3 regions of the Paenirhizobium cremeum genome follow, and region 2 is predicted to be linked to each of the others. Evidence: predicted binding sites of a transcription regulator. Region 2 holds the regulator's gene; each other region holds the start of a gene.
The links. The regulator PhoB, encoded in region 2, activates phosphate uptake and scavenging genes when phosphate is short. The targets are predictions, from matches to a motif close to TGTCATNNANCTGTCAT.
Positions count from the first base shown of each region.

Region 1: the regulator PhoB is predicted to act here: its motif matches at 2,337-2,353, upstream of ACLBKR_RS06015 (esterase-like activity of phytase family protein).
Region 3: the regulator PhoB is predicted to act here: its motif matches at 1,800-1,816, upstream of ppk2 (polyphosphate kinase 2).

Region 1 covers NZ_CP180217.1:1,212,402-1,216,612, forward strand. The annotation lists gene lon (endopeptidase La) at 1-1,688, shown strand, start outside; gene hupB (DNA-binding protein HupB) at 1,894-2,169, shown strand; gene ACLBKR_RS06015 (esterase-like activity of phytase family protein) at 2,408-4,211, shown strand, end outside.
Region 2 covers NZ_CP180217.1:127,864-132,074, forward strand. The annotation lists gene pstB (phosphate ABC transporter ATP-binding protein PstB) at 1-505, shown strand, start outside; gene phoU (phosphate signaling complex protein PhoU) at 554-1,267, shown strand; gene phoB (phosphate regulon transcriptional regulator PhoB) at 1,300-1,983, shown strand; gene ACLBKR_RS00655 (GcrA family cell cycle regulator) at 2,086-2,610, opposite strand; gene ACLBKR_RS00660 (aspartate aminotransferase family protein) at 3,050-4,211, shown strand, end outside.
Region 3 covers NZ_CP180217.1:3,709,344-3,713,554, reverse strand. The annotation lists gene ACLBKR_RS17940 (amino acid ABC transporter permease) at 1-822, shown strand, start outside; gene ppk2 (polyphosphate kinase 2) at 841-1,746, opposite strand; gene leuC (3-isopropylmalate dehydratase large subunit) at 2,066-3,475, shown strand; gene ACLBKR_RS17925 (methyltransferase domain-containing protein) at 3,663-4,211, shown strand, end outside.

The sequences.
Region 1 (4,211 bases), 1.1 Mb from region 2:
GCGACGGCGAGGATGGCCGCGACGAGATGGCCGAACTGGAAGAGCGCATCTCCAAGACCAAGCTTTCCAAGGAAGCCAAGGAAAAGGCCGAGGCCGAACTGAAGAAGCTGCGCCACATGAGCCCCATGTCGGCGGAAGCGACGGTCGTTCGCAACTACCTCGACTGGCTGCTGGGCCTGCCCTGGGGCAAGAAGTCCAAGGTCAAGGTGGACCTGAACGCCGCCGAGAAGATCCTCGACGAGGATCATTTCGGTCTCGACAAGGTCAAGGAACGCATTGTCGAATATCTCGCCGTCCAGGCTCGTGCGACCAAGATCAAGGGCCCGATTCTGTGCCTCGTCGGCCCTCCGGGCGTCGGCAAGACCTCGCTTGCGAAGTCGATCGCCAAGGCGACCGGCCGAGAATATGTGCGCATGGCGCTCGGCGGCGTTCGTGACGAAGCCGAGATCCGCGGCCACCGCCGCACCTATATCGGCTCGATGCCCGGCAAGATCGTGCAGTCGATGAAGAAGGCGAAGAAGTCCAACCCGCTCTTCCTGCTCGACGAGATCGACAAGATGGGCATGGACTTCCGCGGCGACCCGTCCTCGGCCCTGCTCGAGGTGCTGGATCCGGAACAGAACTCCACCTTCATGGACCACTATCTCGAGGTGGAATACGACCTGTCCAACGTGATGTTCGTCACCACGGCCAACACGCTCAACATTCCGGGTCCCCTGATGGACCGCATGGAGATCATCCGCATCGCCGGTTACACGGAAGATGAAAAGCGGGAGATCGCCAAGCGGCACCTGCTGCCCAAGGCGATCAAGGAGCATGCGCTGCGGCCGGAAGAGTTTTCGGTCTCCGACGATGCTCTGATGGCCGTGATCCAGCAGTATACCCGCGAGGCCGGTGTCCGTTCCTTCGAGCGCGAACTGATGAAGCTCGCCCGCAAGGCGGTCACCGAGATCATCAAGGGCAAGGTGAAGTCCGTCGCCGTGACCGCCGAGAACATACACGACTATCTCGGTGTGCCGCGCTTCCGTCATGGTGAAGCCGAAGGCGAGGATCAGGTCGGTATCGTTACCGGTCTGGCCTGGACCGAGGTCGGCGGCGAACTGCTGACGATCGAAGGCGTGATGATGCCGGGCAAGGGCCGCATGACGGTCACCGGCAACCTGAAGGACGTCATGAAGGAGTCGATTTCGGCTGCCGCCTCCTATGTCCGCTCGCGGGCCGTGGATTTCGGCATCGAACCCCCGCGGTTCGACAAGAGCGACATCCACGTGCACGTTCCGGAAGGCGCGACGCCGAAGGACGGTCCGTCCGCCGGTATCGCCATGGCAACGGCAATCGTCTCGGTGATGACCGGCATTCCGGTGTCCAAGGATGTCGCCATGACGGGTGAGGTCACGCTGCGCGGTCGCGTTCTGCCGATCGGCGGTCTCAAGGAAAAGCTGCTTGCGGCTCTCCGCGGCGGCATCAAGAAAGTTCTGATCCCGGAAGAAAACGCCAAGGATCTGGCGGACATTCCGGACAACGTGAAGAACAATCTGGAGATCGTTCCCGTCTCGCGCATGGGCGAGGTTATCAGGCATGCCCTGGTCCGCGTACCTGAACCGATTGAATGGGACGGAACGGTTGAAACTCCTGCAATCGGCACTGTGGAAGGTGCCGACGATGCGGGCGCTTCCATGGCACATTGAGGCTCTTTTGCCTTAATCTTGCCAAATTGGCACATCGAACGGAAAAAGGCTGGCAAAAATGCCAGCCTTTTTTGTGCAAACTCCCTGAAACGTCTTGTTTTCCGGGCAATTGCGGTGCTTTTCAGTTGCGTAGGGCAGATGCTTACGTATTCTCCGCCCGACTTATCCATTGAGTCGTTTCATACCAGTCAGAAAGGGTGGAAACATGAACAAGAACGAACTCGTATCCGCGGTCGCCGAAAAGGCCGGCCTCACCAAGGCCGATGCAGCTTCCGCCGTTGACGCCGTTTTCGAAACGGTTCAGGCCGAGCTGAAGAACGGCGGCGATGTTCGCCTCGCTGGCTTCGGTGCTTTCACCGTCGCTCGTCGCGAAGCCTCCAAGGGCCGCAACCCGTCGACCGGCGCTGAAGTCGATATCCCGGCTCGCAACGTTCCGAAGTTCACGGCCGGCAAGGGCCTGAAGGACGCTGTCAACAGCTGATCGGCTGGCTGTCGTTCGGCCCCAGGGCGGAACGCATAGCTCTGCAAATTAAGCCCGGCCTCGGCCGGGCTTTTCTTTTGTGTCTTGCCGGCTGTTACGACTTGCCTTGCCGATCCATTCGCCGGCGTCTCGGGGGAGGGGCGGGCGTCCCGACAAAGTGAGTCAACTGTCATGTGCGTGTCATGCACGTGACGCAAAAGCCTTCTGTTCCTTTCTCATGGAAACAGGAGGTTTCCCGATGACGTATTCTATTTCCCGCGCCGCGCTGACGGCCGCGCTGCTGGCTTCGGTCGCGGCGCCGGCCGCTGCCGACCAGGTCTTCAATCGTATTGCGTCCTTCCCCGTTGCCACCAACCTGCCGGCCGACAAGGACAAGCTTTCGACCACCTCGGCCGAGATCATCACCGCCTCGGAAGACGGTAACACACTGATCTATTCGGACAGCCCGCTCGGCGCGATCGGTTTTGTCGACATCACCGACGCCAAGGCTCCGAAGGCCGGCAGCGCCCTGATGATGGACGGCGAGCCGACCTCCGTCGCCGTCGTCGGTGCCAAGGCGCTGGTTGCCGTCAACACCTCCGAGAACAAGCAGAAACCTTCCGGCAAGCTCGCCATCGTCGACGTCGCCTCCATGAAGATCGATGCGACCTGTGATCTCGGCGGCCAGCCGGACTCCGTTGCGATCTCTCCGGACAAGACGTTTGCCGCCATCGCCATCGAGAACGAGCGTGACGAAGAGCTCGACGAGGGCAAGCTGCCGCAGATGCCGGCCGGCGATCTCGCAATCGTCTCCCTGAAGGACGGCGTTGCCGATTGCACTTCCATCAAGCACGTCGCCCTGACCGGGCTTGCCGAAATTGCGCCGGAGGACCCGGAGCCCGAATTCGTCTCGATCAACAGCCTCGGCGAAATCGGCCTGACGCTCCAGGAAAACAACCATATCGTCATCGTCGACGGCAAAACCGGCGAAGTGAAGAATCACTTCTCCGCCGGCAAGGTCGATCTCGCCGGTATCGATACCAAGTCCGATGGCGCGTTGAAGTTCACCGGCAAGAAGGAAGGCGTCCTGCGCGAGCCCGACGCCCTGAAGTGGCTGGACGACAATCGTTTCGTCGTTGCCAATGAAGGCGATTACGAAGGCGGTTCGCGCAGTTTCACCATCTTCGACAAGACCGGCAAGGTTCTTTACGAATCCGGCCCCTCGCTGGAACTCGCCATCGCCCGGATCGGTCATTTCCCGGACAAGCGCGCCAAGTCCAAGGGCGTCGAACTCGAAGGTTTGGAAGCCGCAACCTTCAACGGTCAGAAATACTTCTTCGTACTTTCCGAACGTGCTTCGATCGTAGGCGTCTACAAGGACACCGGCGCGGAGCCGGAACTCGTTCAGCTTCTGCCGTCCGGCGTCTCTCCGGAAGGCGCGGTTGCCATTCCCGGCCGTAACCTGTTCGCGACCGCCAATGAGGTTGATCTCGGTGAAGACGGTGGCCCGCGTTCGCACGTCATGGTTTATGAGCTTGCCGAGGGCACGCCGGCCTATCCGATGATCCGCTCCGAAATCGTCGACGGTGCACCCATCGGCTGGGGCGCGCTCTCCGGTCTTGTGGGCGATGCCGAGAAGGCCGGCACGCTTTATGCGGTCAATGACAGCTTCTATTCCATGCAGCCGACGATCTTCACGATCGATGCGACGCAGAAGCCTGCCGTCATCACCTCTGCCCTGCCGGTGACTCGCGGCGGCGCGGCGGCCCAGAAACTCGACATCGAAGGCATCACGCTGGACGGCAAGGGCGGCTTCTGGCTCGCTTCCGAAGGCGATCCGGCAAAGCTCATCGGTCACGGCATCTACAACGTCGACGCCAAGGGCGAAATCAAGTCCGAAATCGGCTTCCCGGTCGAACTGCTTGCGGGCCAGACCCGCTTCGGCCTCGAAGGCATCACTTCGATCGGCGAGGGCGACGACCTGACGCTGTGGATGGCCGTTCAGCGTGAATGGAAGGATGATGAGAAGGGCACCGTCAAGCTCGTCTCCTACAACCCGAAGG
Region 2 (4,211 bases):
GCGCGTTGGCATGGTTTTCCAGAAGCCGAACCCGTTCCCGAAGTCGATCTACGAGAACATTTCCTACGGCCCGCGCATCCATGGTCTCGCCAAGTCGAAGGCCGATCTCGACCAGATCGTCGAGACCAGCCTTCAGAAGGCCGGCCTCTGGAACGAGGTGAAGGACCGCCTCCATGAGTCTGGCACCGGTCTCTCCGGCGGCCAGCAGCAGCGCCTGTGCATTGCCCGTGCAGTCGCCGTCAGCCCGGAAGTCATCCTGATGGACGAGCCTTGCTCGGCACTCGATCCGATCGCGACCGCCAAGGTCGAGGAACTGATCCACGAGCTCAGAACCAACTTCACGATTGTCATCGTGACGCACTCCATGCAGCAGGCGGCCCGCGTTTCCCAGCGCACGGCGATGTTCCACCTCGGTCTGCTGGTCGAGGAAAACGATACCGACAAGATGTTCACCAATCCGGACGATCAGCGCACGCAGGACTACATCATGGGCCGCTTCGGCTGATGTCGCCGCATCCGGTGATCGATCTTCCATTTCAAGGATACCAAGAACATGTCTTCATCGCATATCTACTCGGCCTATGACGAGGAACTGAAATACCTGATGCGCCGCATCTCCGAGATGGGTGGGCTTGCCGAACAGATGGTGGGCGACAGCATTCGCGCGCTTGTCAATTCCGATGCCGCCCTTGCCCAGAAGGTCATCTCCGACGACGTCATCATGGATGCCGCCGAGCGCGAGATCGGCGACAAGGCGATCGTCACCATCGCCCGCCGCCAGCCGGTTGCAGCTGATCTTCGCGAGATCATCGGCGCGCTCAAGATTGCCAATGACCTGGAGCGGGTCGGCGATCTCGGCAAGAGCAACGCCAAGCGCGTCATGGCCGTTCAGGCCACCGGCGTTCCGCGCAAGCTCGCCCGCGGCATCGAGCATCTGTCGGAGCTTGCGCTCGTGCAGCTCAAGGAAGTGCTCGACGTCTACACGACACGCTCGGCCGAAAAGGCCAAGTCGATCCGTGATCGCGACGAGGAGATCGACGCCATCTATACCTCGCTCTTCCGCGAGCTTCTGACCTACATGATGGAAGATCCGCGCAACATCACCAGCTGCACGCATCTTCTGTTTTGCGCCAAGAACATCGAGCGCATCGGCGACCATGCCACCAATATCGCTGAGACGATCTACTACATGGCGACGGGCGCTCAGCCGGAAGGCGAGCGCCCGAAGGAAGACCTGACGGCTACCGTCGGCGCCATCGCCGAGTGAGCCGTCGGTCCTGAGAGAGGTAGTTGAAGTCGATGTTGCCCAAGATTGCTGTCGTTGAGGACGAAGAAGCACTGAGCGTGCTTCTTCGTTACAATCTCGAGGCTGAAGGTTACGAGGTCGAGACCATCCTGCGTGGCGATGAAGCGGAGTTGAGGCTGCAGGAGCGGGTTCCCGACCTGCTCATCCTCGACTGGATGCTGCCCGGTGTCTCGGGCATCGAGCTTTGCCGCCGGTTGCGTATGCGGCCGGAGACGGAACGTCTGCCGATCATCATGCTGACGGCCCGCGGCGAAGAAAGCGAGCGCGTGCGCGGTCTGGCGACCGGGGCGGATGACTATGTCGTCAAGCCGTTCTCGACCCCGGAACTGATGGCGCGTGTCAAGGCCATGCTGCGCCGCGCACGTCCGGAGGTCCTCTCCAGTGTCTTGCGTTGCGGCGATATCGAACTGGACCGCGAGACCCATCGGGTTCATCGCAAGAGCCGCGAAGTCCGGCTTGGGCCGACCGAATTCCGTCTGCTGGAGTTCCTGATGGCTTCCCCCGGGCGCGTTTTCTCGCGTTCCCAGCTTCTGGACGGCGTCTGGGGCCACGACATCTATGTCGACGAACGCACGGTCGACGTGCATGTGGGTCGCCTTCGCAAGGCTCTCAACTTCTCGAATATGCAGGATGTGATCCGCACCGTGCGCGGCGCGGGATATTCCATGGAAGCCTGATTGGGTTTTTCCAGGATCACATTGCGGATACGTTGTGACAGACAAAAAACGGGCCGAAAGGCCCGTTTTTACATTTCCGGTTTTGTCCGAAGACGCCGGACTTTATCGAGCCGACCTACGCCTGTCGCCAATCGGCTGGTAGGCGAGCTTGGCGTGATAGTTGCAATAAGGGGAATTATCGGACGACTCGCAGCCGCAGAAATGGAAATCGTCCTTCATAGGATCGCCGATCGGCCACTTGCAGGTGCGTTCCGTGAGTTCCGTCAGCGCCAGACGCCGGGAAATCGGCACGACCACGTTGCTCGCCGGAGCGATATCGATTTCCTCGATGCCTTCGATCTCGATTTCTTCCTTGAGCATGTTGGCGCCGGCAGGCCGCGCAACGGTGCGGGTGGTGACGCGCGGCGCATAGTTCTGGGCGCGGGGCGGCGTCGCCGTGCGCTTTGCCGTCCGCGTCGTCGCGACGCTGCCGCCGGCCTTGGCGCGGCCCGGGAGGCTGAGGCGGTGAACTTTGCCGATAACGGCATTGCGGCTCACTCCGCCAAGTTGCGCGGCAATCTGGCTCGCGCTCAAGCCTTCGGCCCAAAGCCGCTTCAGCTTTTCTACTCGCTCATCCGTCCAGTTCATGCCATTTTCTCCGCCGGTCGCAATTCGTGCTGGCAGAATCCCTCGCCGTTGCTTCGGAAAATTCCGAAACAAAACTGCCTCGATACTGTCGGTGACTAATTCCGCCGCATGCAATTTCTTTATTGGTTCTTAACCTAGTGTGAGGCTGACTCCGTGACAAGAGTCGGCGGAATCATCGGGAATCGATTTCGAAGTTTTCCCCAACTTGCTACCGAGGCGCGATCATGTTCGCCCATGCGCCGCTTGGCTCTGTCCCTCGACTCCGAGTGGCGAAAATTCCGCTTTTCCGCGGTGTTTCGTTGACAGGGAGGGGCGAAATGACGATAGTGCAGCCGCCGCCGCAAGGCGGCATTTTTGATTTTTTGGACCCGGCGGAACAGGGGTTCCGGTGCGGTCCGCACCCGAAAAGACAAAAGCTCTTCGAAAGGAGTCTTTCGCTATGGCCGAGGCCTCTCCGCTTTATCAGACTTACATGCGCGCTCCGCTGCGTTTCGAGCGAGGCGAGGGCGTGTGGCTGATTACGGAAAACGGAGAGCGATATCTCGATTTCGCAGCGGGTGTCGCCGTGAATTCGCTGGGCCACGCCCACCCTCATCTCGTCGGCGCATTGCGTGAGCAGGCCGATAAGGTCTGGCATCTTTCGAACCTCTATGAGATCCCAGGCCAGGAAAAGCTCGGCAAGCGCCTGACCGAGGCGACCTTTGCCGACCGGGTGTTTTTCACCAATTCCGGTGCAGAGGCGCTTGAATGCGCCATCAAGACGGCCCGCCGCTATCAGTTCTCCAAGGGACATGGCGAGCGGTTCCACATCATCACTTTTGAAGGCGCCTTCCATGGCCGCACGCTGGCGACGATTGCCGCTGGCGGCCAGGCGAAATATCTCGAAGGCTTCGGCCCCAAGGCGCCGGGTTTCGATCAGGTGCCTTTCGGCGATCTGGAAGCTGTGAAGGCGGCGATTACTGACGAAACGGCAGCCATCCTCATCGAGCCCGTTCAGGGCGAGGGCGGCATCCGCACCGCGCCTGCCGGTTTCCTGCGGGAACTGCGCAAGATCTGCGATGACAACGGTCTTCTCCTGATCTTCGACGAGGTCCAGTGCGGGATCGGCCGTACAGGCAAGCTGTTCGCCTACGAATGGACGGGTATCACGCCTGACATCATGGCCGTGGCCAAGGGCATTGGCGGCGGGTTTCCGCTCGGCGCCTGCCTTGCGACAGAAGACGCTGCCTCGGGCATGAAGGCCGGCACCCATGGCTCCACCTATGGCGGCAATCCGCTTGCCATGGCAGTCGGCAATGCCGTGCTCGATGTCGTCCTCGCCGACGGTTTTCTCGAACATGTGCGCGACGTTGCGCTCGTCTTCCGCCAGGGTCTTGCCGAGCTCAAGGACCGGTTCCCCGGTGTCATCGAGGAGATACGCGGCGAAGGCCTTATGCTCGGCATCAAGGCGAAGGTGCCTTCCGCGGAGCTGCTGCAGGCGATGCGCGACGAGCATATCCTCGGCGTACCGGCGGGCGATAACGTCATCCGCCTTCTGCCGCCGCTTGTCGTCACGGCCGAGGATGCCAGGGAGGGGCTGAACCGCATCGGCCTTGCGGCGG
Region 3 (4,211 bases), 610 kb from region 2:
ACACTTTCGGGCGCAGGCAATGGAAAGGGCGAAGGCGACCGACCGTGGTGGCTGGTCGCCCTTGTCGCGATCGCGCTTGGAATTGCCGCCGTCATCGCCTTCAACGATCTCTATGCGCAGGTCTTTGCCACCATTTCGCGCGGCATAGGGGTGACGGTCTTCGTCACCGTGGTGGGCTTTGCGCTGGCAACCGTGCTCGGCCTGCTGGTGGCGCTCGCCGGCATGTCGGACAGCCTGATCGTCAGGCAGATCGCGCGGTTCTATGTCGAGGTGATCCGCGGCATTCCGATCCTCGTCCTCCTCTTCTACATCGCCTTCGTCGGCGCTCCGGGCTTCGTCAGTCTCTACAATTTCCTGATCGGGCCGCTCATCGAACAGGGCTGGCTGTCGGCGCTTCAGGTGCGCGACGTGTCGCTGATGTGGCGGGCAATCTTCGCGCTGATGATCGGCTATTCGGCCTTCATCGCCGAGATCTTTCGCGCCGGTTTCCAGTCGGTCGACAAGGGGCAGATCGAGGCGGCGATGTCGCTCGGTCTCAACCGCTATCAGCGCTTCCGGCTGATCGTATTCCCACAGGCCGTCAAGGTGATCTTTCCGCCGCTCTCCAACGATTTCGTGGCGATGGTCAAGGATTCATCGCTCGTCTCCGTGCTCGGCGTCGCCGACATCAGCCAGGCGGGCAAGATCTATGCATCCGGCTCCTTCCGCTTCTTCGAGACCTATTCCATCGTCGCCTATATCTATCTTATCCTGACGATCGGCCTGTCGATGCTGCTGAGGCGCTTGGAAAAACGGATGCGGGAGAAAGGCGCCGCCCGATAGCGGTCGGCGCCGCGCTCCTCAATAGACGTCCGGCACGTACATTTCCGGAGGAACCGGATGGCGGATGTAGTCGGCATTGCGGACGCGCTCCGGCAGCACGATCTGTTCCTTCGGAACGGTCTCGTAGGGGATCTGCCCCAGAAGGTGGGCGATCATGTTGAGGCGGGCCTTCTTCTTGTCGACCGCCTGCACGACCCACCACGGTGCCTCCGGAATGTGGGTGCGTTCCAGCATGTCTTCCTTGGCCTTGGTGTATTCCTCCCAATGGATGCGGCTCTCAAGGTCCATGGGCGAGAGTTTCCACTGCTTCAGCGGATCGTGAATGCGCATGCGGAAGCGGAATTCCTGTTCCTCGTCGGTGATCGAGAACCAGTATTTGAGCAGGATGATGCCGGAGCGGACCAGCATGCGCTCGAATTCCGGCACGGAACGGAAGAATTCCTCCAGTTCGTCAGGCGTGCAGAACCCCATGACACGCTCGACACCGGCGCGGTTGTACCAGGAGCGGTCGAACAGCACCATTTCGCCGGCGGTCGGCAGATGGGCGGTGTAGCGCTGGAAATACCACTGGCTGCGTTCGCGTTCCGTTGGGGCGGGCAGTGCCACGACACGGCAGACGCGCGGGTTCAGGCGCTGGGTAACGCGCTTGATCGCGCCGCCCTTGCCGGCGGAATCGCGGCCTTCGAAAAGCACGACGACCTTGAGTTTCTTGTATTGAACCCAGTCTTGCAGGCGAACCAGTTCGTGCTGCAGCCTGAAAAGCTCCCGGAAATAGACCCGGCGGTCGATGGTCGGCTCGGAGAGGCCTTCGGCGACCATCTCTTCCAGCCGCTCCTCCTCCATCTGCTGTTCCAGTTCTTCATCGAAGCTGTCGATGATGTCTTCCTTGATCCGGTTGATCTGGTCGTCAATGGGTGCAGACATGCGGGCTATCTCCGTTTCGTCCGACAGATGAAGCATGTTTCCGCGAACACTTTATGACAGGGATGTGTCAGGCGGCCGACGAAGCAAATCCGTTGCCGATTTTGTGGAAAACTGTTATTGCGACGCCATGGGATCTAAATTCGGATGTCTCGCAAACCAGTTTATCGTGCTGCAGGACCACAAGCGTCTGCCGGCACGGTTCTTTGCGTGCGTCTCCGGAGCGCTCAACAGCCGCCTAGGCTGAAGGTTGCCGGCCGCATCGGCGGCGCTTCAGAATACCAAGACCGATCTCACTTCTTCAGCCGGATGGAAACACGCCATGAGCGCACCGCGTACACTTTACGACAAGATTTTCGATGACCACCTGGTCGACCGCCAGGACGACGGCACCTGTCTTCTCTACATCGACCGTCACCTTGTGCATGAGGTGACGAGCCCGCAGGCGTTCGAAGGCCTGCGCATGGCCGGTCGGCCGGTGCATGCGCCGCAGAGGACTCTGGCCGTGGTGGACCACAACGTTCCGACCACCGCGGATCGCCTCGAGGGCATCAAGAACGAGGAAAGCCGCATCCAGGTCGAGGCGCTTGCCCAGAACGCCAAGGATTTCGGTGTCGAATATTATTCCGAGCGCGACAAGCGTCAGGGTATCGTGCACATCGTCGGCCCCGAACAGGGCTTCACCCTGCCGGGCATGACCATCGTGTGCGGCGACAGCCACACCTCGACGCATGGCGCCTTCGGCGCGCTGGCGCATGGTATCGGCACGTCCGAAGTGGAGCACGTCCTGGCAACCCAGACGCTGATCCAGAAGAAGGCCAAGAACATGCTGGTGCGTGTCGACGGCAAGCTTCCGGAAGGCGTCACGGCCAAGGACATCATCCTTGCCATCATCGGCGAGATCGGCACCGCCGGCGGCACCGGCCATGTCATCGAGTTCGCCGGCGAGGCGATCCGTTCGCTCTCCATGGAAGGTCGCATGACCGTCTGCAACATGACGATCGAAGGCGGCGCCCGCGCCGGCCTGATCGCGCCGGATGAAAAGACCTTCGAATATATCAAGGGCAAGCCGAAGGCGCCGACCGGCGAGACCTGGGATCAGGCAGTCGCCTACTGGAAGACGCTGCATACCGACGAGGGCGCGCATTTCGACCGCACCGTCGTGCTCGACGCCGCCAACCTGCCGCCGATCGTGTCCTGGGGCTCGTCTCCGGAAGATGTGGTGTCGATCCAGGGCGTGGTGCCAAATCCGGACGAAATTCAGGACGAGACCAAGCGGGCCTCCAAATGGCGCGCGCTCGACTATATGGGTCTTACGCCCGGAACGAAGATGACCGATATCGCGATCGACCGCGTCTTCATCGGTTCCTGCACCAATGGCCGTATCGAGGATCTGCGGGCCGCCGCCGCCGTGATCGAAGGCAAGAAGGTCGCCTCGACCGTCTCCGCCATGGTCGTGCCGGGCTCCGGCCTCGTCAAGGAACAGGCTGAAGCCGAAGGCCTCGACAAGATCTTCAAGGATGCGGGCTTCGAATGGCGCGAACCGGGCTGCTCCATGTGCCTTGCCATGAACGACGACCGGCTGAAGCCGGGCGAGCGCTGCGCCTCGACCTCGAACCGCAATTTCGAGGGACGCCAGGGCTACAAGGGCCGCACCCATCTCGTTTCCCCGGCCATGGCTGCTGCCGCAGCCGTCGCCGGTCATTTCGTCGACATCCGCGACTGGAAGTAAGCTCCAGAGCGTCCTTATTCTACGCGTCGGCACCGCCGGCCGCAGATACAGCCTTCAGGGCCGTCCGCAGTGATGCGGGCGGCCTTGTCTCGTTTCGGGGCCGCGAATGCCTTATCGGCCTGCGATGCTGTTGCTTTTCGCTGAAACGACGCTGCGGTATAATCACGATGTCTGGGAGGACGCAGCCATGACCGATGCCGACAAGGTATTTGCAGGCAGCATTCCCGCTCTTTACGAGCGGTTCATGGTGCCGATGATCTTCGCTCCATATGCCGAGGCGATTGCCGAGAAGGTGGCGGCGCGACATCCCGCGACCGTTCTGGAACTTGCTGCGGGAACCGGGGCGGTGACGCGCGCCATGGCGGAAAGGCTGCCGGAGACGGCGGCGCTCACCGCGACCGATCTCAACCAGCCGATGATCGATCTGGCAATGACTCTGCAGGAGACGGGCAATGTTCTCTGGCGGCAGGCCGATGCGATGGCGCTGCCGTTTGCCGATCAATCCTTCGATACGGCTGTCTGTCAGTTCGGGGTGATGTTCTTTCCCGACAAGGTCGCCTCCTATCGCGAAGTTCGTCGTGTCCTGAAGCCGCGCGGCGCCTATCTGCTGGCTGTCTGGGACAGGATCGAGAACAATGAATTCGTCTCCGTGGTGAGCGAGGTCCTGTCGCAGCGGTTTGCCGACAACCCGCCGCAGTTCATGCGCCGCATTCCGCACGGCTATCACGATCTCGCG